2 regions of the Neobacillus sp. 114 genome follow, and region 2 is predicted to be linked to the other one. Evidence: riboswitches for the same ligand, from Rfam matches in the RefSeq annotation. Region 2 holds a riboswitch; the other holds the start of a gene.
What was found. A riboswitch is a leader RNA that binds a small molecule or an ion and turns the genes downstream of it on or off. The one in region 2 is predicted to bind thiamine pyrophosphate.

Region 1: it holds a riboswitch for thiamine pyrophosphate, as region 2 does, so the genes downstream of both, QNN06_RS20125 (thiamine phosphate synthase) here and thiM (hydroxyethylthiazole kinase) in region 2, are expected to answer to the same signal.

The regions. Positions count from the first base shown of each region.
Region 1 covers NZ_CP126144.1:4,147,154-4,159,555, forward strand. Annotated here, with positions in the region: gene QNN06_RS20105 (HD domain-containing protein) at 153-677, shown strand; gene QNN06_RS20110 (thiazole biosynthesis adenylyltransferase ThiF) at 758-1,777, opposite strand; gene QNN06_RS20115 (thiazole synthase) at 1,774-2,541, opposite strand; gene thiS (sulfur carrier protein ThiS) at 2,543-2,746, opposite strand; gene QNN06_RS20125 (thiamine phosphate synthase) at 2,758-3,354, opposite strand; TPP riboswitch at 3,505-3,614, opposite strand; gene QNN06_RS20130 (histidine kinase N-terminal domain-containing protein) at 3,830-4,936, shown strand; gene QNN06_RS20135 (IS1182 family transposase) at 5,199-6,590, opposite strand; gene QNN06_RS31255 (zinc-binding dehydrogenase) at 6,927-7,094, opposite strand; gene QNN06_RS20140 (hypothetical protein) at 7,287-7,589, shown strand; gene QNN06_RS20145 (tripartite tricarboxylate transporter substrate binding protein) at 7,846-8,886, shown strand; gene QNN06_RS20150 (class I SAM-dependent methyltransferase) at 8,980-9,765, shown strand; gene QNN06_RS20155 (response regulator) at 9,850-10,554, opposite strand; gene QNN06_RS20160 (ATP-binding protein) at 10,547-12,163, opposite strand; gene QNN06_RS20165 (PaaI family thioesterase) at 12,310-12,402, opposite strand, start outside.
Region 2 covers NZ_CP126144.1:2,758,274-2,770,675, reverse strand. Annotated here, with positions in the region: gene thiE (thiamine phosphate synthase) at 1-286, opposite strand, end outside; gene thiD (bifunctional hydroxymethylpyrimidine kinase/phosphomethylpyrimidine kinase) at 283-1,095, opposite strand; gene thiM (hydroxyethylthiazole kinase) at 1,095-1,916, opposite strand; TPP riboswitch at 1,996-2,104, opposite strand; gene QNN06_RS13575 (glutaredoxin family protein) at 2,224-2,466, opposite strand; gene QNN06_RS13570 (HipA family kinase) at 2,799-3,593, opposite strand; gene QNN06_RS13565 (glycosyltransferase family 4 protein) at 3,590-4,705, opposite strand; gene QNN06_RS13560 (RIO2 family protein) at 4,741-5,757, opposite strand; partial or broken gene QNN06_RS13555 (transposase) at 6,293-6,530, opposite strand; gene QNN06_RS13550 (YjiH family protein) at 6,866-8,149, opposite strand; gene QNN06_RS13545 (agmatinase family protein) at 8,330-9,328, opposite strand; gene hutI (imidazolonepropionase) at 9,306-10,598, opposite strand; gene hutU (urocanate hydratase) at 10,812-12,402, opposite strand, start outside.

The DNA of each region.
Region 1 (12,402 bases), 1.4 Mb from region 2:
AACCCTTTGCTTTAAAAAACCCTCCTTCTCTAAAATCCCCTTATATTCCATAACCTTTCATAATATATTTCTGTCAAATCAAGAACTTTTTCTAACAAAACAACATTAATTGTTTTATAATACAAAATAACAATTTTAAGTAGGTGATTAAAATGAGAGAGGTAACATTAATTCAAATTTTCAATCATCATATTGCAAAAAAATATTTAAGCCGGTCTGGAATTGTACATGCTATTGCTTGTGCCTATCATGCCTTTAAGTTGGCAAAAGAACGCGGCGTTTCTGTTGACCTGGCGACGAAAGCGGCATTGCTGCACGATATGGGGCATTACACTTGGTATCGCAATGGAAAATGGGATTATGATTTATATAAACAGAATGATATACATGCGATTAAGGGAGCGGAAAGAGCCCATAAATTGTTGATCCGGTTGGGAGAAAATCCGATTATAGCCAAAGAAATCGCACTGGCAGTTTTATTCCATACGGATTCTTATATGCCGGAAGGTTTTATCAACCGGACCCCGTTACAAGAAATCGTCAAATTAGCCGATGAGATGGATGAGGAAGAAGGCGGAATGCATCATTATCGAAAAATGGATCGAGATAGAGCCATAAAAATGATTGAGCGGTTAGACGAAATGGTTGAGGAGGAATTGAAAAGCAGTGAGTTATAAAATAGAGAAAGGCGATGCTTTCCGAAAACATCGCCCTTCTTGATAAAGTTTTTCTTTAAATAGGTTCGCTTCACTACCATTTACCCCAAATATTTATGGTACAACGCTTTAGCTTCCGAAATATCCTTAGTTCCGTGAACTAATGCCCTTCCATCTTTAAAAATCACTAGTCGATGAGCATTCTCAGAATAGGATAGAAGGTACGGGTTTCTCTGTACAGCTCCAGTTTGTTTCGCCAATATTTTTTCTAACGCTTCCAGGTCGCGCACCATTGGAACGGAGGGACGTATTTGAACCGAATCCCTTCCACAAAGTACTGCCGTTTTTGTTTGATTTTCAAAGGATAAATAAGGGTACGAGCGCTGAGGTCCGCAAGAAGGACAATCCTTCTTCTTCAATTTGTCTACTTGAATGGCACTATATTGGTTTTTCCATAAATCAAAGGAAACAAGTTTGTTTCTTAATGAATCCATATCCCCAACCAAGATTTTCAATGCTTCACTTATTTGAAAGGAGACAACCATGTTTACGGCTGGACTAATTATTCCTGCCGTGTCACAGGTTAACCCTCCCAGAGGAACTGTTTCAAGCAAACAAGAAAGGCAAGGCGTTTTTCCAGGAATGATCGTGTAGGAAATGCCGTAGCTTCCTACACAAGCACCGTAAATCCAGGGAACTCCGACTTTTTGCGAGACATCATTTATTATCATTCTTGTTTCAAAATTATCCGTTGCATCCATCACCAGATCTGCTTCTTTTGCCCAGTCTTCAAGCTCTAGGGCTGAAGCATCTGCAATGATGGCCTCAATGTTCACAGAAGAGTTTATCGCTATTAACCGATTTTTGGCCGCGATCGCTTTTGGAATTCTATTTTTCGCATGTTCCTCTGTAAATAACTGCTGCCGCTGTATATTGGACCACTCGACATAATCACGATCCACAATGGTGAGTTTGCCAATCCCAGCACGGACAAGTGCTTCAGCACTTGCAGATCCAAGTGCTCCAACTCCAATGATGAGTACATGTTTATTGGAAATTTGCTGCTGACCATCTTTTCCTATTGGAGAAAACAACTCTTGCCTAGAGTATCGATTATTCACCTGATACTCATTCCTTCCTTAGGGCTGCTGGCTGTCGCATATCTCTTTTTCTCGATTCTGCCCGCTTCATAACCCAGCCTTCCCGCTTCAATCGCCAATTTCATCGCTTTTGCCATTTTAACCGGATCCTTTGCAGCTGAAACCGCAGTATTTAACAGCACCGCATCAGCTCCTAATTCCATTGCATAAGCAGAATCAGCAGGCGATCCGATACCAGCATCGACAATGACAGGAACTACGGCTTGTTCAATAATAAACTGGAGGTTTACCGGATTGATAATCCCTTGACCAGAACCAATTGGCGACGCCCCTGGCATGACAGCATGACAGCCTGCTTCTTGAAGTTTCCGGGCTAGCACCACATCGTCCGATGTATAAGGGAGTACAATAAAGCCTTCCTTCACCAATTCTTCGGTGGCCTTTAGCGTTTCAATCGGGTCAGGAAGTAACGTTTTATCACAGCCGATCACTTCCACTTTAATCATGTCGCATAAGCCTGAAGCTTTCGCTAACTTAGCGATTCGGACAGCCTCTGCAGCTGTTTTCGCTCCTGCTGTATTCGGCAGCAGCGTATATTTATTGGTTTCTAGCTGCTCCAAAAAATTCGGCTGGCTGGCTTCAAAAATATTCATCCGTCTAACTGCAAATGTAAGGATTTCTGCTTCGGACACTTCGACCGCTTGCTTTTGGATGTCGAAGCTTGGATACTTCCCCGTTCCCAGCAACAAACGAGAGTGAAAGGATAATGGACCAATTTTTAACATATCAACCGCCTCCAACAAAATGAACTATTTCAATTCGGTCTTTATCTGCTAATCTAGTACTTTGGTGTTCTAACTTGGATAATATTCCACCATTTACTTCTACTACCACAACCTTATCGTGGATTTTATAATGCTTGAGAACATCTGAGACAAATATGATATTGTCTGGTATTTGGGTCCACTCGCCATTTAAGGTTACCTTCATGTTCTTACCTCCTATACCGAAAAATTTTTCAATACTTTGATATAATCTTTAACGGCTAAAATGGGGTCACGCGCTTCTAATACACCAGACATGACAGCAATCCCGTTTGCCCCCGCCTTGATTACCTGCCCAGTATTCTCTGGTGTTATTCCGCCAATGGCAATCACCGGAATATCCAGTTGAGTGAGCCTTGTCAATTCCCCAAGCCCATTTGGGGGCTTGCCCGGTTTTGATTGGGAGGGAAAAACATGCCCGTATAGGAGGTAGTCAGCACCCTTCTCCTTTGCATTTTGTCCTTCCTCGTAGGAGTGAATCGAGGTCCCGACCCTAAGTTGAGGAAAATGTTCTTTTACACAGTCTGAATCTAAACTATGATAGGCTAATTGAACTCCAAGGGCCATTGCCACGATTGCAACATCTACCCGATCGTTAATCACGATTTTTGCTGGAGGGACGTTTACATTTGTTAAAAGTTCGACTGCTTGAAAAAGTTCCTTTGCTGATTTTTGTTTTTCCCGCAAGTGTAGCGCAGTTACAAATGGATGAATATCCTTTGCTATTTCAGCCAACTGGTCGACCGACATTTTGCCATTGGATATAAGATGCAACTCTTTTTCTTTTAGACTAGTAAAAATACAAGTCCCCCCCCTTTGAGTGGATTTCGCTGGTCTAAGGAAACGCAAAACAGGCAAACCAAAAAGCCACTTCCTTTTGTAAGAAAGTGGCCGAAATTTAGAAATAAAAATTTTGCTCTCCAAAAATCCCGTTGTCCACTTCCCTACGCTGGCATTAACCAGATCAGGTTCATAGAGTCCCGAAGTCACACTTCAATCTCAGCCTTTTCAAAAAGGCACCTCTAGCGGATTTGATTCATATTCATTTGAACATATTACCTTATATGGATTTATGTTAACACATTAATCAGAAAAGTCAAACATTTCAAGTTGAAATATTTACTCGTACGTTCATCAAATTGCTTCGAATTTTTTCTCATGTACACCCTATTTTGAGACACGAGAACCGTCCCCATGCATCAAACTTTTATGCTATAATCACTTTAATATAGTGGAAAGCAGGCTGTATATGGATAAAAAAGTAGGCCAATTTCTAATTGAGAATGAACAAAAGTTTATACATTTTTGGGAAGAGCAAATTATTGTCCATCATTACCGGGATAATCCAGAGCTAATATTACAGAACGGTCATTTAATGTACCATCTCATAACAAATTCTATGTTAAATGGATTCTCGGAAGAAGATGTTAAGTTATTGGCGCACAAAGTAGCCCGGGAACGGGTCAAGGGCAATATCAATATTGGGGAGTTTGTTTATAATGTTAATCTGGGTAGGAGTATTATTATTAAATACTTAAACCTTTCCGGACTCATGCCCGAAGATCTTCAGGCAATTATTAACTTGGTCAATAAACAGTTCGATTTATTCTGTTATTTTGCTGTTTCTAAGTACACCGAAATCAAAGATAAGAAACTTCAAGAACAAAATTTATTTATTTCCCAAACACATAAGGACCGACTGGCGATTCTTGGCCAAATGTCTTCGAGCTTTGTCCATGAATTTCGCAACCCGCTTACTTCCGTTATGGGCTTTATAAAACTATTAAAACACGAGCATCCCACTCTACCGTATTTAGATGTCGTCAGCCAAGAATTAGATCAACTTAAGTTCAGAATTACTCAGTTCCTTCATACATCAAAACTGAACATGCTGGCAGAAAGCCAGAATGAAGACATTACCATCCATTTATTAATAGAAGAAGTGCTTGAATTCCTATATCCAAGCATCGTCGATGGTAATGTCCAAATTCATACTAATATTGATGCTGATATTTGTATTACTGGCGATAGGAATGAGTTAAAACAAGTTTTTCTAAACCTGCTAATAAATGCAGTTGACGCTGTGTGTGAAGAAGAAAATCTGCGAAAAATTGATATCCAAACAAATATAGATGATCACCAAATCAAAATTCGTATTTCTAATAATGGCCCCACTATCGATCCTGAGGCAGTACAATTAATTTTCGAACCATTCTTCACTACTAAGAAACTAGGCACCGGTATCGGCTTATTCGTTTGTAAGAATATTGTTGAGAAACATCACGGTGAAATAGAATGTATATCAGATAATCACTTAACTACCTTTCAACTTACATTTCCTATTAAACAGAATTAGAATTCAAAGCACCGCAAAGCGGTGCACAGATTGTCGAGAAAGTATATTTTTCTCGGCAATTTTTTATTTTATCAGAATCCGAAATTCATTTTTATGAAAAATTGTCCCTGCTAATGGGCCTGTTGATTTCCGCTCCAGGTGCTTCGCTTTCCGCGGGCGGTTCGGGGAGCCTCCTCGGCGCGTTCCGCTCCTGTGGGGTCTCCCCTGTCCCGTACTCCCGCAGGAGTCTGCGCACCTTCCGCTCCAATCAACAGGGAGATTATCAACCTAAAGAATTGCAACACACTTTTTCCAGTCTGAATAAGTGTGTTACAATCTTTTTCATGTTCTGGCAAGCTGCAGTAAGAAGGGTCTGCTCACTTGCTTTTTTTATCCCCCGTAACCGGCAATAGCGAAGCCCGTGCAGCTCTTTTGAGTCTGCGAAGCTTCGCTCAATTTTTTCCTTTCTAAATTTATAAAGCTCTTTTCCTGATTTAGATAAGCGATTTATTCTTACCTTCTCTTTGTGCTCCTCCCATACATGTCGGGTGACAACTTTCACTTTATTTTTTGATCGGGTGCATTGGGATAAAAACGGACAGCTTTCACATTTCTTTGAATCTGATTTGTATTCTCTATAGCCCTCTCGGGTTGTTGTCTTGTAGGGTAATTCTTGATTATTAGGACAAATATAAAGATCCCGTTCTTTGTCATATGTAAATTTCCATTTAAGGAATAAGCCGGTAGTAGGATGGAATCTACTATGGGCAATAACACCAAATATATTACTATCCGAAAGTCCCTTACAAATAGGATTAGTGAGATAGCCTGAATCTAAAGCAACAGCTTCAACCATAAAACCAAACCGTTGGACCTGACGGTCCAATCGATTCAGGTAAGGAACGGAATCATGAACATTACCGGGAGTGACATAGACATCAGTAATGATATTGAACTTCATGTCTGTAGTCCGATGATCAAGATAACAGAACATTTCCTGCTTATTTTCACGGGACATAAAACCACATTCAGGATCTGTTGTGCTTACCCGAATTTCTTTTGTCTCTTTCACTTCCTCTTTTTCCTTTAACGGCTTTTTTCCATGATTAATTCTATCCTCTTCTATAGCTTTATTAAGATCCTCAAGATATTCGCGAGTTTCAACTTCTACCTCTTCCTTTGTAAACTTATGATTATTGGCGTTTGCCTTTAAATGAGTAGAATCCGTAAATAAAACTCGTCCTCCAACCATTTTGTGGTTCATTGCCTGCAGAACAATCTCATCAAATATTTCCTGAAATATATCGGTATCAATTTCCGTATTGATAACTTTGAAACGATGTTGGCGATTCCAACTGATCGTAGAATGATGTTGAACCGGATCGTGGAATTTTAAACCTAAAAACCACCAGTAGGCAATGTTCATTTTAATTTCTCTTTCTAGTTGTCTTTCAGATCGAATACCAAAAAGGTATCCAATAAACATCATTTTAAAAAGAATTAGTGGATCAGATGGGCGGCCGTTATCCTCACTATAAAATGGACGAACTTTTTCTAAAAGAAATGAAAAATCTATATATTTATCAATCAAGAGAAGAAGGTGGTTGTCTGGAACTAATTCATCGATAGAAACAAATTCGTATTCACTTTGGCTAGACTCTTTTGGCTTTAACATTGATTTCACCACTTATTTTATTATTTATTGGTTGAGTTGCAGGTCTTTTTATTAACACCTGTTGATTTGCGCGGAAGGCACGAAGACTCCTGCGGGAGTACGGGGCAGGGGGAGACCCCACAGGCGCTTGCGCCGAGGAGGCTCCCCGGCACGCCCGCGGAAAGCGAAGTGCCTGGAGCGCAAATCAACAGACATGTTGAAAAATCTATGTATTAATAATATTATAACAAATTAACGCGGTGAATTGTTAAAGAATGCGAATAAAAATAGAGGCTGCCGAGGGTTTCTCGACAGCCTGAGCACCGCAAAAGCGGTGCATTCTTTAATTAATAGTTTTCAAATTGTAATAACTACCTTACCTTGAGCATGACCTTGTTCAAAACACTTGAATGCTTCCTTAATTTCACTTAATTTGAAATTTTTATAAATAACTGTGCGATTTTTCCAGCCTCGATAATTAAGAACATCGGGAGTGCAGTACTTTGTGTACACAACTGCATTCATTACCCCACCTCAATTCCGTTATAATCATGCATATGACTTGAGTATTACGAATTAGACCAATAGTCATAATACGTGACAAATCCTTTGTCTTAATAGGTTTGCTTCTGTATACTCAAAACCATAGTAGGTATTTGTTCGAGGAACGTTTTCTGCCAGCTTTTCCTTAAATACTAAAAGCCGAGGAGTGATGATGTGATAATTCGTGTTTACGAGAAATTGGAGGCGGCCCTTCTGGATTGGGAAATGATGAAGAACGCTTTAGAGGATGAAAGCGAAGAATGTGCCGAACGGTTTGAAAGACATTTTTATGAGTTTATTGACGAATTAAAGATTTGGTATCAGCAGTTGGATCAACCACCAGCCACTATCGATGATGCAGAAAATCTTCCTGAAATCAGTGAGATGATCGAGCGTTTACCCGCACCGCTCCAACTCAACTTTTTAACAGAATTGGAGTTAATTGTTGAAGGAGAAGATCAAGTCCGCTACGATTGACCTCCAACAATCCTCACATGGATAAAGGCTTTGCTCATTTTTCCAGCAAAGCCCCATTGTTCAAAGTATTCTATTCTTCCATTCGCTTATTAAATTTATTATTTGCATTAAATTCATATTTTTCATAGGTTCCACTAGAATTCTGTGATAATTATGAAAATAATGTTATAAATGTTCACAATATGTTCACATTTTTCTCTCAGTGGTAAGATTCGTGTTGAAAGCGTCTTCAACATATTTACAAGGGGGAAAATACATGGTATCGAATACTAGATTCAGAAAATTGGGCAGCCTTTTTGCCAGCGCAGCATTGATTTTCAGCTTGGCTGCATGTAGTGGATCATCAACTTCATCAAAAGAAAGCAAGGATAACAGTAACAAAGCATATCCTGAAAAGCCAATTGTTGTTACTGCCCCTTCTGGTGCCGGCGGTGGTCTTGATACAACTGCCCGTGCTCTCTCTAAAGTTTTGCAGGAAACAGGCCTATCTAAAACAGCTTTGTCTGTTGAAAACAAACCTGGCGGAGGACAAGCCGTAGGTCTTGCTGATTTTGTCGGCCAAGATTCTAAAGATCCTTATCGACTCTATCTTCCATCTGTTCCATTGTTAATCAACAATCTTAAAAAGGAAGGAAACAGCCCTTACTCCTATAGGGACCTAACTCCATTAGCACAATTAACAAAAGACTATGGAGCGATTGTTGTCCCCGCAGATTCAAAATATAAGGACCTGAAGTCACTCTTTGAAGATTTAAAGAAAAACCCTAGCAGTCTGACATTGGCCGGCGGCTCGGCGCCTGGTTCACAGGATCATTTAGTGGCGATGCTCCCTGCTGTAAAAGCAGGTGTGGATGCGACCAAGATCAAATATGTGTCCTATGACGGAGGTGGAGAAGCAATGACCGCGTTAATCGGAGGGAACGCAGATGTTCTTGCCACTGATATTTCTGGAACGGGGGAATATCTAAAGGCCGGGAGAGTCAGAGTGCTCGGTGTCTCCTCTCCTCAGAGATTAAAAGGACTTTATGCGGATATCCCTACTTATAAGGAAGAAGGAATAGACGCTGAGTTTACGATCTGGCGCGGACTTTTCGGCCCTAAAGACATGCCTGATTATGCTGTGGACTACTGGAATAAAACATTAACTAAAATGAGCCAAACTTCTGAATGGAAACAAGTATTAGAAACCAATGGATGGGAAGATGGCTATAAGAATTCCAGTGATTTTGCTGCCTTCTTAAAGGAACAGGAAAAGTTAGTTAAAGAGATCTTAACCTCACTAAATATGGTAAAATAGATAATTATTGGGGTTTTACTTTTAAGAGAGCTCTATGTGCGGGAAAAGATCGACTATTCCCGCCTTTTCAATTTTGTTAAGGAGGAAGAACCAGTGAAGGAACAATCGGATCAGGTAAAAAAAACAGTGCAGAAACAATTTGGAACCAATGCCGATAAATATGTCACCAGCAGCACACATTCAAAAGGGGCTGACCTTTTGCTTTTACCTAAGTGGCTCGAGCTGCCTTCTGATGCGACGGTTTTAGATATTGCAACTGGAGGCGGCCATGCGGCCAAAGCACTTGCCCCTCATGGAGCATATGTATTTGCAACCGATTTAACATACGACATGCTTAATAATACTAGGTCTCATTTAGCGGATTCCGGGCCTAATATTTTCTTTGTAACTGCAGACGCAGAAGCTCTGCCCTTTTTAGACCAAACCTTTGATGCAGCAGTTTGCCGTATTGCTGCCCATCACTTCCCAAACCCGGACATCTTTGTTAGGGAGGCTGCAAGAGTATTAAAACCGGGCGGAAAGTTCGTCCTTATTGATAATGTCTCTCCTGCTGATAAGGAATTAGATGAGTTTGTGAATCATTTGGAAAAAACGAGGGATAACAGCCACGTACGAAGCTACTCCTTAAACGAATGGGAAACATGGTTTAAACAAGCGGGATTTAAAAAAATTCAAGAAAATCTCCGTAAAAAAAGGTTTGATTATAAAGAATGGGTAGTGCGGACAACTTCTTCTGAGGAGCAGGTAAAGGAAGTTGATCAGTATCTACTATCCGCTAACGACAATATTAAACATTATTTTTCTATTAAATATTCAGAGAACACTATAGATTCCTTTGAAATTGATGAATGGATGGTAATGCTTGAAAAAAGTGAATAAGTTAAAAGAACCCGATTAAGGCTTACTCTGCCTAATCGGGTTTTTTGTTAATAGATAAGTTTTGGCAAAGAAAAAATGACCAGATTACTTCCTCCTATATCTCCTTTCAGGACGCCCTATAGTCCCGTAGATGACTTCCACTTCTAATTCATTGATTGAAACCAAATACTCAAGATATCTTCTGCCAGTAGAATGGCTGGCTCCAATCATTTTTGAAAATTCTTCTGCATTGATGTTTTCATTTATTTCCCCTATTTGCTGCCTCACTTTTTTTAATGTATGTTTGTCAATGCCCTTTGGCAGTAATCCAGGTAATTCCTCCCGGGTAAAAGGCTCTTCCCGTGTTTTTTTTACCCTAAAAAAATCATTCACATCTTCCTGTTCGACAATGGTTAAATTCACTAGTTTTTCTCTAGTTTCCTTGAATTGTTCCATAGCCTCAAAAAACTTGTTTATCATAATAGGTTTAAGTATGTAACTGAATGCTCCTCCCCTGATGGCTTCACTTACAGTACCAACATCATTAGCAGCTGTAATCATAATGACGTCCACGCTTCTCAGTTTCTTTCTAATCTCCCATAATAAATCAATCCCATTTATGTCAGGTAGAAAAACATCTAGCAAAATGAGGTCGGGAGTAAAAATATTAAGCATATCAAGTGCCTGTCTCCCTGTATTTGCAATGGCAACTACTAGAAAACCTTCTGCTTTATCAGTAAATTTTTCATAGATTTTTGCAGCTGTTTCATCATCTTCTACAATCATTACTTTGATTAGCCCCTCATTCATTTATAACACCCCTCTCATAGTTGCCTTTTGGTAGAACGATGGTAAATCGAGCCCCGCCTGAATCACTAATGGAAATAAAAATCTCCCCATCCAGTTGATTTAACGCATTATTAACAATGGCTAGTCCCAAGCCGTGATTTTCTCCTTCTTTTGTCGTAAATCCTTGATTAAAAATCAGATCCTGCCATTCTTCCGGAATACCGTTGCCATTGTCTTCTATATCAAAAATGATATCGCTTCCAATATCTGTGAACGAAACTTTCACAGAAGCCCCATAAGAATGTGCCCGTACGGCTGCCTCCATGGCATTATCTATCAGATTACCAAGTATCGAAACCAATAGTTTCGTATTCAATGCAGCAGGGATACTCTCCAGGTTGCTGTCTTTATCGATTTCTAAATCAACCTTCAATTCCTTTGATCGATTTATTTTTCCGAGTAAACATGCTGCAATAAAAGGATCTTTAACCGAAGAAGTTAAGAAAACCACAATATCCTGGCGTTCTTTAACTTCGTCTGAAATAAGGTTCCTTGCCTCTTCATACTGTTCAAGGGTAATCAATCCGTAAATAGTATTTAATTTATTTAGATACTCATGATTTTGGGAACGAATATGGTCTGAAACATTTTGAACTTTAGAAACTTCATCGATAATTTCCTCTATTTCAGATACAGGGCGAATTGTTAATACCGCTCCCCGTGTTCTTTGTTTCTCTAGTATGGGGGAGGCGTCTACTAAATAGAGCTGATCGCCGAAGATTATTTTGTGATTTAAGGTATTTTGTTGTTTTTCCATTACCGATTCTATCAGCGCGTTTAAACGGCTATGCTCGATTCTCATCCCCTTCTCAAGGCGACCGTGTTTCAGCAGCTCTCTTGCCCGTTTATTGATAGAGGTTACTTCACCGTCTTTATTGACTGCAACGGTAGCATCTTTAATAGATTCTAAGGTCGCTTCTTTTTCTTCAAACAAATAGGTTATTTCTTCTGGCTCGAGGTTAAAAATTAATTTTTTTATCCTCTTTGAAATAATGACAGCCCCTGCTACCCCAACTAACAAAATAAAAATGGCAGACTGAAGTAACTTAATCCGGTAGCTATGTATTTTCCCCTCAACTTCAGAGGTTAAGAAACCAACTGACGATACGCCGATTATTTCTCCGTCCTCATTATAAATAGGGGTTTTTGCTTTGATTGCCTTTCCTGAAATGCCAGTTCCTTCGTATATAATCGAAGCGCTATTTTCAAATACTTGTTTGTTGCTGGTACCCATGGGTTTTCCAATATATTTTGTGATATGGTGAGAATACCGTATATTTTCTTTATTCCCAATTACGACATAGCCGGCACCTGTGGCTTTACGTATTTCTTCTGCAATAGGCTGGATGGTTAAAGAAGGATTCGAATCCTTAAAAGCATTGATAATTTGTCCCTTTTGAGCTGTCATCTTTGCTACCGCCATAGCCTGGTTTCCTAATGAAGTTTTAATCATATCATCAATCATAGAGGAAAAGAGGGCACTTACGGATACAATCATGATTAGAATTATAATAGAAATAAACACAATCATTTGTGTTAGGAGCCGTGGCTTTTTCAATCTTTTGCCCAATCATTTCCCCTCGCTTATATACATGATGTAATTGTTTTAATTATATAACAATTATGATAATTACAAGTAAATATGTAAACTTCTTCTGAAAAATAAAAAAAGAGAAGGCACTCCTTCTCTCTTTACATTTTATAATGATGTCCTATTTATTTTAGCTGAACTCTCTTTCGTTCAGGATTACCTTTTAATATCATGCATGTACTAGTAGAATGCCCCACTAGACTCCCTTTTTCATCATA
Region 2 (12,402 bases):
GTTCATCCTCCTGACCGATATGAACCCCATCTGCGTTAAGCCTGATTGCTAGTTCAATATCATCATTAACGATAAACGGAATTCTGTGTTCTTTGCATAGGCTTTGCAGTTTTTTCGCAAGAGCATATTTTTCTTCCCCGATTAAAGCCTCTTTGCCTTTTTCCCGAAATTGAAAAAAGGTAATTCCTCCGGCGATGGCTTCTTTCAATACCTCAACAGGGTCCTTCCTGCAGTTTGCTGTTCCCATAATAAAATATACTTTCAATGCTTCGCGTAAGTTTATCATGATTGGACCATCTCCATGATTCTTTTCCGGTAAGCACCATGGTTTGTCGGCCCATGTCCCTGACCAATCGCAATTCCATCTTCAATTGCAGCCTGAATAAAATCCTTCGCCTTGATGACCGCTTGATATACATCTGCTCCCTTAGCCAGTTCGGCGGTAATCGCTGCTGAAAAAGTGCAGCCAGTGCCGTGTGTGTTCTTAGTCGGAATTCGCTTACTCGTAAAAGTATAGAATTCTTTTCCATCGAATAGGAGATCTATCGATTCTGAAGGGTTTTCATCATGGCCGCCTTTCAGAACAATGTTCTGCACCCCTAAGGCATGTAATTTTTTTGCTGCTTCACGCTTATCTTCCGCTGTACGTATAGACATCCCGGTTAGAACCTCAGCCTCGGGAATGTTCGGGGTAACCATTTTGGCAAGCGGCAATAAAAATTTCTGCATCGCAGAAATTGCTTCCATCTGCAGCAAGGAAGCTCCGCCTTTGGCAATCATTACAGGATCGACAACAACATTATCCCAATGATATTTTGTAAGATTAACAGATACAGCTTCGATAATTTCCGCATTAAATAACATACCCGTTTTCACCGCATCGGTCCCCATGTCCTCACCGATGGCTTTCATCTGTTCGATAACAACTTCGGCTGTCATTGGATAAACCCCATGGACGCCTAATGTATTTTGCACAGTAACGGCGGTTAATGCGGACATGCCAAAAACCTCTAACTCCTGAAACGTTTTTAAGTCCGCCTGAATTCCTGCCCCGCCGCCTGAATCGGAACCTGCAATCGTTAACGCCATTTTCATTATTGCTCTCCTCCAGCTAATTTTTTTATGGAAGCGTAAAGATTGATGTCATCTGAAGCAACCTTTGAAAGCTGGTTCAAAAATTCGATTTGAAAGCTTCCTGGGCCTGATTCCACCGTTAGTTCCGCCGCCTTTTCTGCGGCTATTCCGTATATCGAGACTGCAGCAACAGACGCCTGCATTAAATCTTTTTCTACCCCGGTAAACGCACCAATAACGGAGGTTAACAGACAGCCAGTACCTGTCACTTTTGTTAACAATGGATGCCCATTAGCCACAACGTATGTAGTCCTGCCATTGGTAATAACATCTTCTTTCCCTGTGATGACGACGATACAGTTTAATTTTTCTGCAGCAGTAATGGCAAGATCGGCAATATTACCATTTGTGCGTCCCGCATCAACACCCTTGATTTCCCATTTCTCGCCAACGACATTGGCAATTTCAGCGGCATTCCCGCGAATGATGGATATCTTTAATTCCCTCATGATTCTTTGCGCTGTTTCCGTCCGATAAGGGGTTGCCCCTGCACCCACCGGGTCAAAAATAACCGGAATACCCTGTTCATTGGCCGCCTTCCCTGCCAAAATCATCGAATCTACCGTTTGCGGATTTAACGTACCAATATTTAAAACTAGTGAACTAGCAATCCTTGCCATATCGGCTGCTTCTTCAACAGCATTGGCCATTACCGGTGAAGCACCAAGAGCCAAAAGTCCATTCGCAGTAAAATTGGTTACCACTACATTCGTAATATTATGTACAAGCGGTTTAGCATCTCTCACTTTTTGCAATGTTTCAAACAAAGTGTTTTTAAGCAAATCCTTTTCCTCCTTTTAAAAAATAAAAAAACCAGACCCTTATAAAGGACCTGGTTAAGTTAAGTAAGAAACCGTAAAAATTAAACATGGTCTACTTTCCTACGCTGGTATTATCCAGATCAGGTCCGAAGGGTTAAAAACTAGCCGTTTTCTCTCAGCCCGCTTACAGGGCACCCCTAGTAGTTACATCAAATATGAAATTATCATCAGAATAAACCTAAGAATCTTTTTTGTAAAGAAAAATTTCTTAAGAATATACTTTTGTTTAATCTGCTTCTAAAAATTCGATTCCAAAAATTTGTAATTCTTAACTCTCTTTCGCAAGCTCCATCAATTCTTTAAGTTCATTTGTAAAACCCTTAACGGCTCTGTTATCGACAACCGTTACAGGAACACCGAGAAAACCGTATTTCTCCACTTCCTTTTGATACTTAGGATTTTCTGCCACATTTCTTGTCTCAAAGGGAATGCCTTCTTCAGTCAGGACTTTCTTAACCATTGTGCATTCGATACAGTCGTTGGTGGTATAAACAATTAATTGTTTGCTCATGAAAAAATTCTCCTCTGTTCGATTATGTCTAACGATAACAATATTCATTTTACCTATTAAAAGCAATTAAAATGATTATATGCCAAATGATTTGTATTAAGCCAAACAGTGGGAATACAGCTTCATGTCGGGTCATGTCGTTTTTGTGCACCGCTCTTCCGACATGACAACTCGAGAAATGTCACTTCATGCGCTTTCCCAAGGAATAAACACAATAATTTCCCATCACAAAACAAACTATTCAAACTAAGACCACGAAAAAACAAAAAAATAACCGTCAAAAAATGACGGTTTAAACGATTGTATACCTATTTTTTTACAATTTATTCACCTCAGGTGGACAAATTGCCAAAATGTCTTTTTGTGGTGTCTAACACCCATTTTCTTTTCATAAACCTTTCGACCAATTTAGGAAGAATTTTTTTTCGCCTTGTTACGAGTGTTGTTACTATTGCTTTTTTTTCGTCTTTTGTGACGCCCCATTCTTCCGGGATAAGCTCAACAATTTCTTCTATTAATAAAATGGGGATTGTTTGAATGATTTCTAAGTACCCATTAAATATTTTTTCATCCTCGATATAGGCCGACATCAATTCATGTGTGGCACTTTTTAATATATCGGCAGGGAGATTCTCTACATCCTCCTGGGTCCAATTAAAAGACCCAAAGACCTCTGCCTGGTCGATCATCCAAAGCTTATATGCACCTGAGGCAACTTCTTGAAAAAGAACATTCATACGGGTCCGATCACGATTAAACAACCAATAATCAAATGCAATAATACCCGCTAATGACTGGTGGTTATCAATAGATGAAATTTTTGAAACCTGGTGGCCATCCAGACAATCGGGAATATACAAGGATGCAAATTGGTATTGGGTGTGTCCCATCTCGGCAAGTTCAGGCACCTGTAACGAGAATTCCTGCGGAATTTCTACGATTCTGGCAAATGGAATTGGCAATCCTAGATATCGCCCAAGGCAGTAGGCGACCCATTCATTGGGCAAAGATCTTTCAAAGCCTTGCTGAAAAAATTTCACCACATACTCCCTGCCATCATCAAACGTAATTAAATGAGCATTCGATTTTCCTTGTAATTTTTTCTGATACGAAACAGGTTTAATCAAGTCGCCTCCACCTCCCCATCTCCATCTCTCTCCGATTGATTGAATGATTTTAATAATTGAACATATTGTTCCGCGACCACTTGGATGGCGAATTTCTCTTCCACCCGACGGACAGCAGCTTCCGACATATTTCGATGCATGTCGGGATTGTCTACAATCTCATAGATTTGCTTGACTGCATCGTCGACGTTTTGGCCCCGATAAAGCAAGCCTGTCTCACCATTTACCACCAGTTCGTTAATTGGCATGATGTTCGAAGCCACAACAGGAACCCCGCACACCATCGATTCAATAAAAGTATTCCCGAACGATTCCGACTTGGTTGACGCTAGGGTGCAGCCGCCCGATTCGCGAATTTTGGCATAGACATGCGGCATCTGCTGGTACGGAATAATGGGAAACCATTTCACAATGTCAGTTAGTTCCCCGTCCTTCCAGGCGGCAGCAAATTCTTCCCGCTGGACGCTTTGTGCACCGCCAATTAGCCAGAATTCTATATCATCGCGTTCATGTTTTATTTTCTCGGCTACCTCCAATAGCATCGGCCAATTCTTCCGCCTATCAGTCCGGCCAATCCAGCCGACAATTTTTTTACCAAGCTGGTTAAGAGGCAGGCTTGCAAAATCGATTTCCTCCACAGGCAGTGCCCGAAAAAAGGACGTATCGACTCCGTTGTATATAACGTGAATAGGAATATCCTCTGTAAGAATGGAAACAAGCCTTTTCTGATAGTGGGAAGGAACAATGATTAGTTTAGGCTCGATTCCTTTGAAGGTTTTCAAATGCGGCATCAATTTGATAAGCTCGGGGGTTCTGGCCTCTATTAATATAGGACCTTCGTATTTCGCTTTTCGAATCCACTTGTAGGCAGCACCGGTGTCGACTACGATGATGGCATCATATCCATTTTCTTTGATAATGTTAATAATCTCCTTGTCGTCCTTCGTTAAATAAACTTTAGCCACATCCTGCATAATATGAAGGCCGCCGTGGTCCGTCGTATAGAGAAATTCGGTTTCAATTCCATGTTTTTTAAAATAAATGGCTCGATTTCGCCAACCGGCATTTACTCCTCCTACAGTGAGCAAGCGCCAGATGACTAATATCTTCATGTTCGCTTCACCTCTTTTTTTAATAGGTTTGTAGATTACCTTTTGTGTCGTTTTTTATCTTTTTCATGCTTGCGACGCTTACGATCTTTATCATGATGACCTTTACTGTGGTGACGATCTTTTTTTCGGTCATCATAACTGTATCCTTCATATCGGCTGGAGCGTTTATCCTTATTTTTCTTGCTGCGCTCTTTCGCTGGGTAATTCTTCTCGAAACTTTGTTCACGTTTATCCCAGTACTCATCAATCTTTTCCATAACTACTTCTGGGTCAGTACCCCGGGCCAGCATGGATTTGATCCATTCTTCCTTAAAAACCTTGTACATTAACCCTTCAAGCTGTAATACGTATTTTTTTTCGTTGTCTACTATTAAATTCTTTTCACTTAATTTTTTTAAAGTTTTTTTGTCGGATTTCTGCTTGAGTATAATTTCATAAATATGACGTGAAAGTTCTTCCATACGGATGAAGTTCTGCCATTCCTCATATAAGTCAGGCGATAATGCTTGTACATGGGATAAAAATACTTCTTTATACTCTTTCCCTAAGGAATTAATTAATTTTCTAGGATAAGGGTAAACACGGTCGCGCCATACGGTCCTCGCGACATCAATCACCTTTAAGCTCCCGTCCTCCTGCAAATAGATTTGCCGTTTATGATGGTCTATCCGTTCATAACCTATCTTTTTAAAAGTAATGAGCATGTCTATTAGTTTTGCAGAGAGTTCCTCCGTTAATGGCTGTGATTGCAAATATTCCCGCAAATCAACCCCTTTGATAATCTCCATTGCGATGTAAAGCTTTCCTTTTGCATATACTCGCGGTAAAAGGGTGGTATTTTGGCCAAGCGATAAAGCATAAAACTCCCGTTCACAATCCTCTTCATTTCCAAACACCTTAACGCAAATGTCATTAGTATATTGAAAAACTGCTCCCTGCCTGCCTTTACCAATCATCGTCATCAGGGTATTATTCACAACCTCCACATCTGCATTCGGTACATTTTGGACGCTAATAGAGCTCAATATATTTTCAAGACGCTTAATATCCATTTATTTCCTCCCTCCTGTATTTATTAAAATATGCCATTAGGCTTGAAGCATAATTCATTAATATTACCTCCACAAAACGATAACCTTCCAAAATCTTAACAATATCTGCCTCTTCTAATAGTTAATTCATATGAGCGGCGAATGGTTAAGGCTTGTATCCTATAAATGTGAAAGTAATTTTTGAAAATAGTATTTTTTCATAAAAAAAACCTTGATAACAAGGCCAGATTGTCGAGAAAGAGTATTTTTATCGGCAATTTTATTTTTTGTCCAAACCTAAATGACCAAACTTTTATTGTTTATCCCTGCTAACTGGCCTGTTGATTTCCGCTCCGGGCACTCGCTTTCCGCGGGGAGGTCCTGGAGCCTCCTCGGCGCTTTTGGCGCCTGCGGGGTCTCCAGTGACCTCTATATCCCGCAGGAGTCGATTGCCCTCCACTCCAATCAACAGGGAGGCAAATCAACCAAAAGTATTGCAACACACATTTTCCAGCGTTGCTAAGTGTGTTGCAATCTTTTTCAATTTAGACAGGCTTTCTAGTTGTCTTTCAGAACGAATACCAAAAAAATACCCAATAAACATCATTTTTAAAAAAATAAGGGAATCAGATGGGCGGCCATTGTCCTCACTATAAAAAGGACGAACTTTTTCAAGAAGAAACGAGAAATCAATATATTTGTCAATCAAGCTAAGAAGGGTGGTCATCTGGATCCAATTCTTCAATAGAAACAAATTCATATTCACTTTGGCTATACTCTTTTGGCTTAAACATTAAATTCACCACTTATTTTTTTGGAGTTGAAGAACTTAATTGAATACACCTGTTGATTGGCGCGGAAGGCACGTAGACTCCTGAGGGAGTACGGGGCAGGGGAGACCCCGCAGGAGCGAAGCGACGAGGAGGCTCCCCGGCACGCCCGCGGAAAGCGAAGTGCCTGGAGCGCCAATCAACAGACTTGTTGAAAAGCCTTATATTAATAATGTTACAATAAATTAACGCGGTGGATCATTAAAGGAAATGAGTAAAATAAAAGGCTGTCGATAGTTTCTCGACAGCCTGACCTTGATAATTCAAGGTTTTTAATTTGGAATACGTAATACCTTGGCTTATAGAATTAAAAATGCTATTGGTGCTGTAATCAGGATGGTCAGGACTACTCGTTCGAACCAGATGACCACAAGTTTGCCGACTGTAAGTGGTATTTCAGTTGAAAGGATACATGGTACCACTGCCGAGAAGAAAATGATGGAAGAAACCGATACAACGGCAATGACAAACTTTGTAACAAGTGCAGCCTTTGTTACTAAAAGTGCCGGTAAGAACATTTCGGCAATACTTAAAGCACTGGCTTTTGAAGCAAGCATGGCATTCGGAAGCTGTACGAGCTTTGCAAAAGGATAGAAAATGTAGCCAAGCCAATCAAAAACTGGGGTAAATTCCGCTAAAACAAGACCCAGCAAGCCCACTGACATGATCGAAGGAAGAATCCCCATTGTCATGATAAAGCCGTCTTTAAGGTTGTCCCAAATGTTTTTACCAAGACTAGGAGACTCGTTCGCAGTTACCATCGCTTCTTTCCATGCAGTCTTCACTCTGTCTTTCTTAATGATAACCTCTTCGTCACCCTCCATATCTTGATAATAGGAATCACTCATTTTGGATAACGGCCAAATGCGGACGGTAATAGCGGTTACAATGAAAGTTACTACAAAAGTTACCCAAAAGTACGCATTCCAGATGTTCATTATATCCAGTGTTTTAGCAACAACTATCATAAATGTGGCAGAAACAGTAGAAAATCCTGTTGCAATAATCGCTGCTTCTTTAATAGTATATTTTCCTTCTTTAAAAACACGGTTGGTAATTAATAATCCAATTGAGTAGCTTCCTACAAAGGATGCCACTGCATCAATAGCAGAACGTCCCGGTGTCTTCCAAATCGGCTTCATCACCGGCTGCATAAAGATTCCGACAAATTCAAGCAATCCATAACCGACTAATAAAGCCAGAAAAACGGAGCCGATTGGTACCAGCAAACCAACTGAAATGACTAATTTGTTAAATAAAAACGGTGCCATATTTGGGTCAAAAAACCACTTAGGGCCGACATTAAATACAAGCATCACACCTGCCACAAAACCAAACACTTTTAGGATTGAAAAGACTAATGTTACCGTGTCTTTTTTCCATGTGCCTTTAATAAATGGGTAAACAGCACCCAATAAAACCACGAGCAATGCATAATATGGCAGAACTCCTGGAGCCGCCGTTTGAATGTAGGAAACAATGTGGTCCAGCATGATAGATGATTTCCCATTTACTGTTACCGGAATAAAAAAGACAAAAATACCAATGGCACTATAAACAAAAAACTTCACGATATTCATCATGTTGCTGTTCTGTAATTCCGGCTGTACAGCCTTTACTTGTTCAACTGAATGATTTGCCATACTCCATCCCCCTTGAAATAAACTTCCTTTAGTTCATTAAAGTACAAAACCAAAAAATTAAGTATTTGTCCACCTGAGGTGGACAAATACCCCAAATTGTCTTTCTGTGCTGCTTGACACCTATCTCAACATAACCCCTGTAACAAAGGTTAAAAATACGTGGGTGCCGAGTTTAACGGTTGGTTGGACGGCACTGTCTTTAAGCGGGTCAAGACAGACGATGTCCATTGCGCCTACTTTTGGATGCCTAGCCGCCGCCATTACTCCTTCGAGCAGTTCGGCTGTGGTCATGCCCCCCGGCGTAGAGGCCGGTACCCCTGGGGCATATGCGATGTCAAGGACATCCATGTCAACCGTCAAATAAATAGTGTCAACTTTAGCGGCAAGCGCGTCCAGACATTCAAGGACCGTTGCCTCGATGCCTTTTTTCCTGGCACGACCCAGCGTAATATAATTAACACCTTTTTCATCTGCATATTGCTTTAAATCTTTTGTGTTAAAAAATCCGTGTAGACCGATGTTATACATATTCGAGCCTTCCACGACGCCGCTTTCAATCAGGTTCCGCATCGGAGTCCCATTCGAGGGTCCATTATCACTCATGTCCCGTAAATCAAAATGGGTATCAAGCTGAATAATCCCAATCTTCTCGTCAGGCCGGGCCTGATGCAGCCCCTTTACCATCATTGCCGTAATCGAATGATCACCGCCAATAGCGCAAATCTTGGACTTTGTAAAATGCTGATGAAGTGATGTAGAAGCCGCGATAATATTATCATGGCAGCGGCGGATATCAGTGACATGCATCGGGACGTCTCCTGCGTCCACTGCCGTCATAACCGTGAGATCCACATCTTCATCCAAATTATAGGTCGTGAATCCTTTCCATGCTCTTCGGAAGGCATCCGGAAATTCCGAAGCCCCTGATGCACTGATGGACGAACGAGAAAGCGGGACGCCGACAACGACGATGCAAGCGTCCTTTGCTTTTTCCGGGTCGCTTTCAGCTGACAAAGGCTCAATCCATTCATGAACTTTGCTAGCTTCCGCACTGCCCCCCTCTGGCCGTACCCATGTAAAGCTAGGCGGATTTAGTTTAGGATAAAGAAAGCTCTTCAATGAGTTGACCTCCCTTGACAACCACCCGGCCATTCTTCACGACTGTATCAGTGTGGTTGACACCATAGGAATATTGAAGCTTCATATAGTTTTCAATGTTAAAAATAGTCACATCGCCTTTTTTACCGACTTCTAAACTACCAATCTCGCGGCCGCGATTGATGGCATGGGCAGCGTTAATGGTGGCAGCTGTGATAACCTCTGCCGGAGTCATTCCCATTTTCAAGCAGCCAAGATTCATGATAAACGGCAGTGAAACCGTTGGTGATGATCCAGGGTTACAATCAGTAGAAAGTGCGACAGGTACTCCTAAATCGATCATTTTTCGGCCATTAGCAGACTCAGCCATTAAAAAGTAAGCTGTACCTGGCAGTAATACTCCGACAACGCCGTTTTCAGCCATTGCCTTCATGCCTTTTTCAGATGCTTTCAGAAGGTGATCCGCAGAAATCGCACCGACCTCTGCTGCTAATTCCGCTCCCTCATAGGGCTCAATCTCATCGGCATGGATTTTCGCAATTAAACCATGACGCTTTCCCGCTTCAAGAATGACCCGAGATTGTTCCGGTGTAAATACGCCATGTTCACAGAACACATCATTAAATTCCGCAAGCCCGAGTTCCGCCACCTTTGGGATCATTTCCTCCACCAACACGCGTACAAACTCATCAGGATTTTCCTTATACTCTTTTGGAACCGCATGTGCTCCCATAAAGGTAGAAACGACATCAACTACGTGCTTTTCCTGCAGCTCATTCGCCACTTCAAGCTGTTTCAGTTCGGTTTCCCAATCCATACCGTAGCCGCTTTTTGCCTCAACCGTGGTAACCCCATGACGCAAGAACTGATTCAAGCGGTTAAAGCTTTCTTTGTAGAGCTGCTCATGTGATGCGGCCTTGGTTGCTCTTGTCGTCGCATGAATCCCGCCGCCGGCATTCATGATTTCCATGTAGGTTTTACCCTGCAAGCGCATATTGAACTCGTTTTCTCTGCTACCCGCATGTACCAGATGCGTATGCGGGTCAACTAAACCTGGTGTTACAAGCTTTCCACTGGCGTCAACTAGTTCAGCCTCAGCGAGACGGTTGGCATATTTAGCCGCAAGCTCTTCATCAGTGCCGACAGCCTGAATAACTCCGTCCTCAATCCATACACTGCCGTTTTCGATAATGCCGAGCTCAGACATTTCCGCTTTTACCCGTGGCGCATCAGAGCCACCATGTAAAGTAACTAGTTGAGATGCATTTCTAATAAAAATTGCTTTGGTCAATTTGAGTCATTCCTCTCAAAACATAGTTTTGCAGGATTATCTCGGGCTACATTTCCATTTCAACATAGGAATCCGCCAGAAATTGCAAGTTATTCGCCGAAAACATCAACATATCCGCCGAATTAACCGAGATATCCGCCAAAATAGCGGACATATCCGCCAAACTTGCAGACATATCCGCCAAACACAATTGCGTACCTTATCCTAGTAATATTAGTCTTTCTTCAGCATTGGCATTTTGATGCCTTTTTCTTTAGCGGTCTTAATTGCTAGATCGTACCCAGCGTCAGCATGGCGAACTACACCCATCCCAGGGTCAGTAGTTAATACGCGCTGCAAGCGAACTTCTGCTTCCTTCGTACCATCTGCTACGATAACCATACCAGAGTGCTGGGAATATCCCATACCAACGCCGCCGCCATGGTGCAATGAAATCCAGCTCGCTCCTCCAACAGCATTGATCATCGCATTTAGAATTGGCCAGTCGGAAACTGCATCCGAACCGTCTTTCATTGCTTCCGTTTCACGATTAGGTGAAGCAACAGAACCAGCGTCTAAGTGGTCACGGCCGATAACGATTGGTGCTGAAACCTCACCACTAGCCACCATGTCATTAATCACTTTACCGAAACGTGCACGGTCTCCATATCCTAACCAGCAAATACGAGCAGGAAGTCCTTGGAATGCGATTCTTTCCTGGGCCATTCTTACCCATTTGCAAAGATGCTCATCATCTTTAAACTCGCGAAGTAATGCTTCGTCAATTTTACGGATATCTTCCGGATCGCCAGATAATGCCGCCCAACGGAAAGGTCCTTTTCCTTCACAGAATAGTGGGCGAATGTAAGCTGGAACAAATCCTGGGAAATCAAAGGCATTTTCCACACCTTCGTCTTTTGCTACCTGGCGGATATTGTTACCATAGTCGAATGTAACCGCACCTTTTGTCTGCATCTCCAACATCGCCTTCACATGAACAGCCATGCTTTGTTTGGAAAGCTTCACATACTCAGCAGGATTTTCCGCTCTCAACTTCGCTGCTTCCTCTAATGAATACCCAATTGGTACATATCCATTTAATGGATCGTGTGCAGATGTTTGGTCTGTTAACACATCTGGATTGAAACCTTTTTCGATCATTAATGGTAAAATTTCAGCCGCATTTCCAAGAAGCCCAATAGAAAGTGCCTTGCCTTCCTTCTTCGCTTCAAACGCTAAACGTAATGCTTCATCAAGATCCTTTGTTTTTACATCCAAGTATCTTGTTTCGATCCGACGGTCGATTCTCCACTCATCGACTTCCACAGCGATACAAACACCATCGTTCATTGTTACAGCAAGTGGCTGAGCACCGCCCATCCCGCCAAGACCAGCAGTTAGTGTAATCGTTTGTTTTAATGAACCGCCAAACTCTTGACGAGCAAGCTCAGCAAAAGTTTCATAGGTGCCCTGGACGATTCCCTGGCTGCCGATATAAATCCAGCTGCCGGCTGTCATTTGGCCATACATCATCAGGCCCTTTTTATCAAGCTCATGGAAGTGCTCCCAATTAGCCCATGCAGGAACAAGGTTTGAATTTGCCAGCAATACACGCGGCGCATCCTTATGAGATTTCCAAACTACAACCGGCTTTCCGGACTGAATCAATAATGTTTCATCTTCTTCTAACTCTAAAAGCGTTTTCACAATTGCATCAAAAGATTCCCAGTTACGTGCCGCCTTTCCGATTCCGCCGTAGACAACTAAATCTTCTGGCCGTTCGGCAACCTCCTGGTCAAGGTTATTATAAAGCATGCGGAGCGCT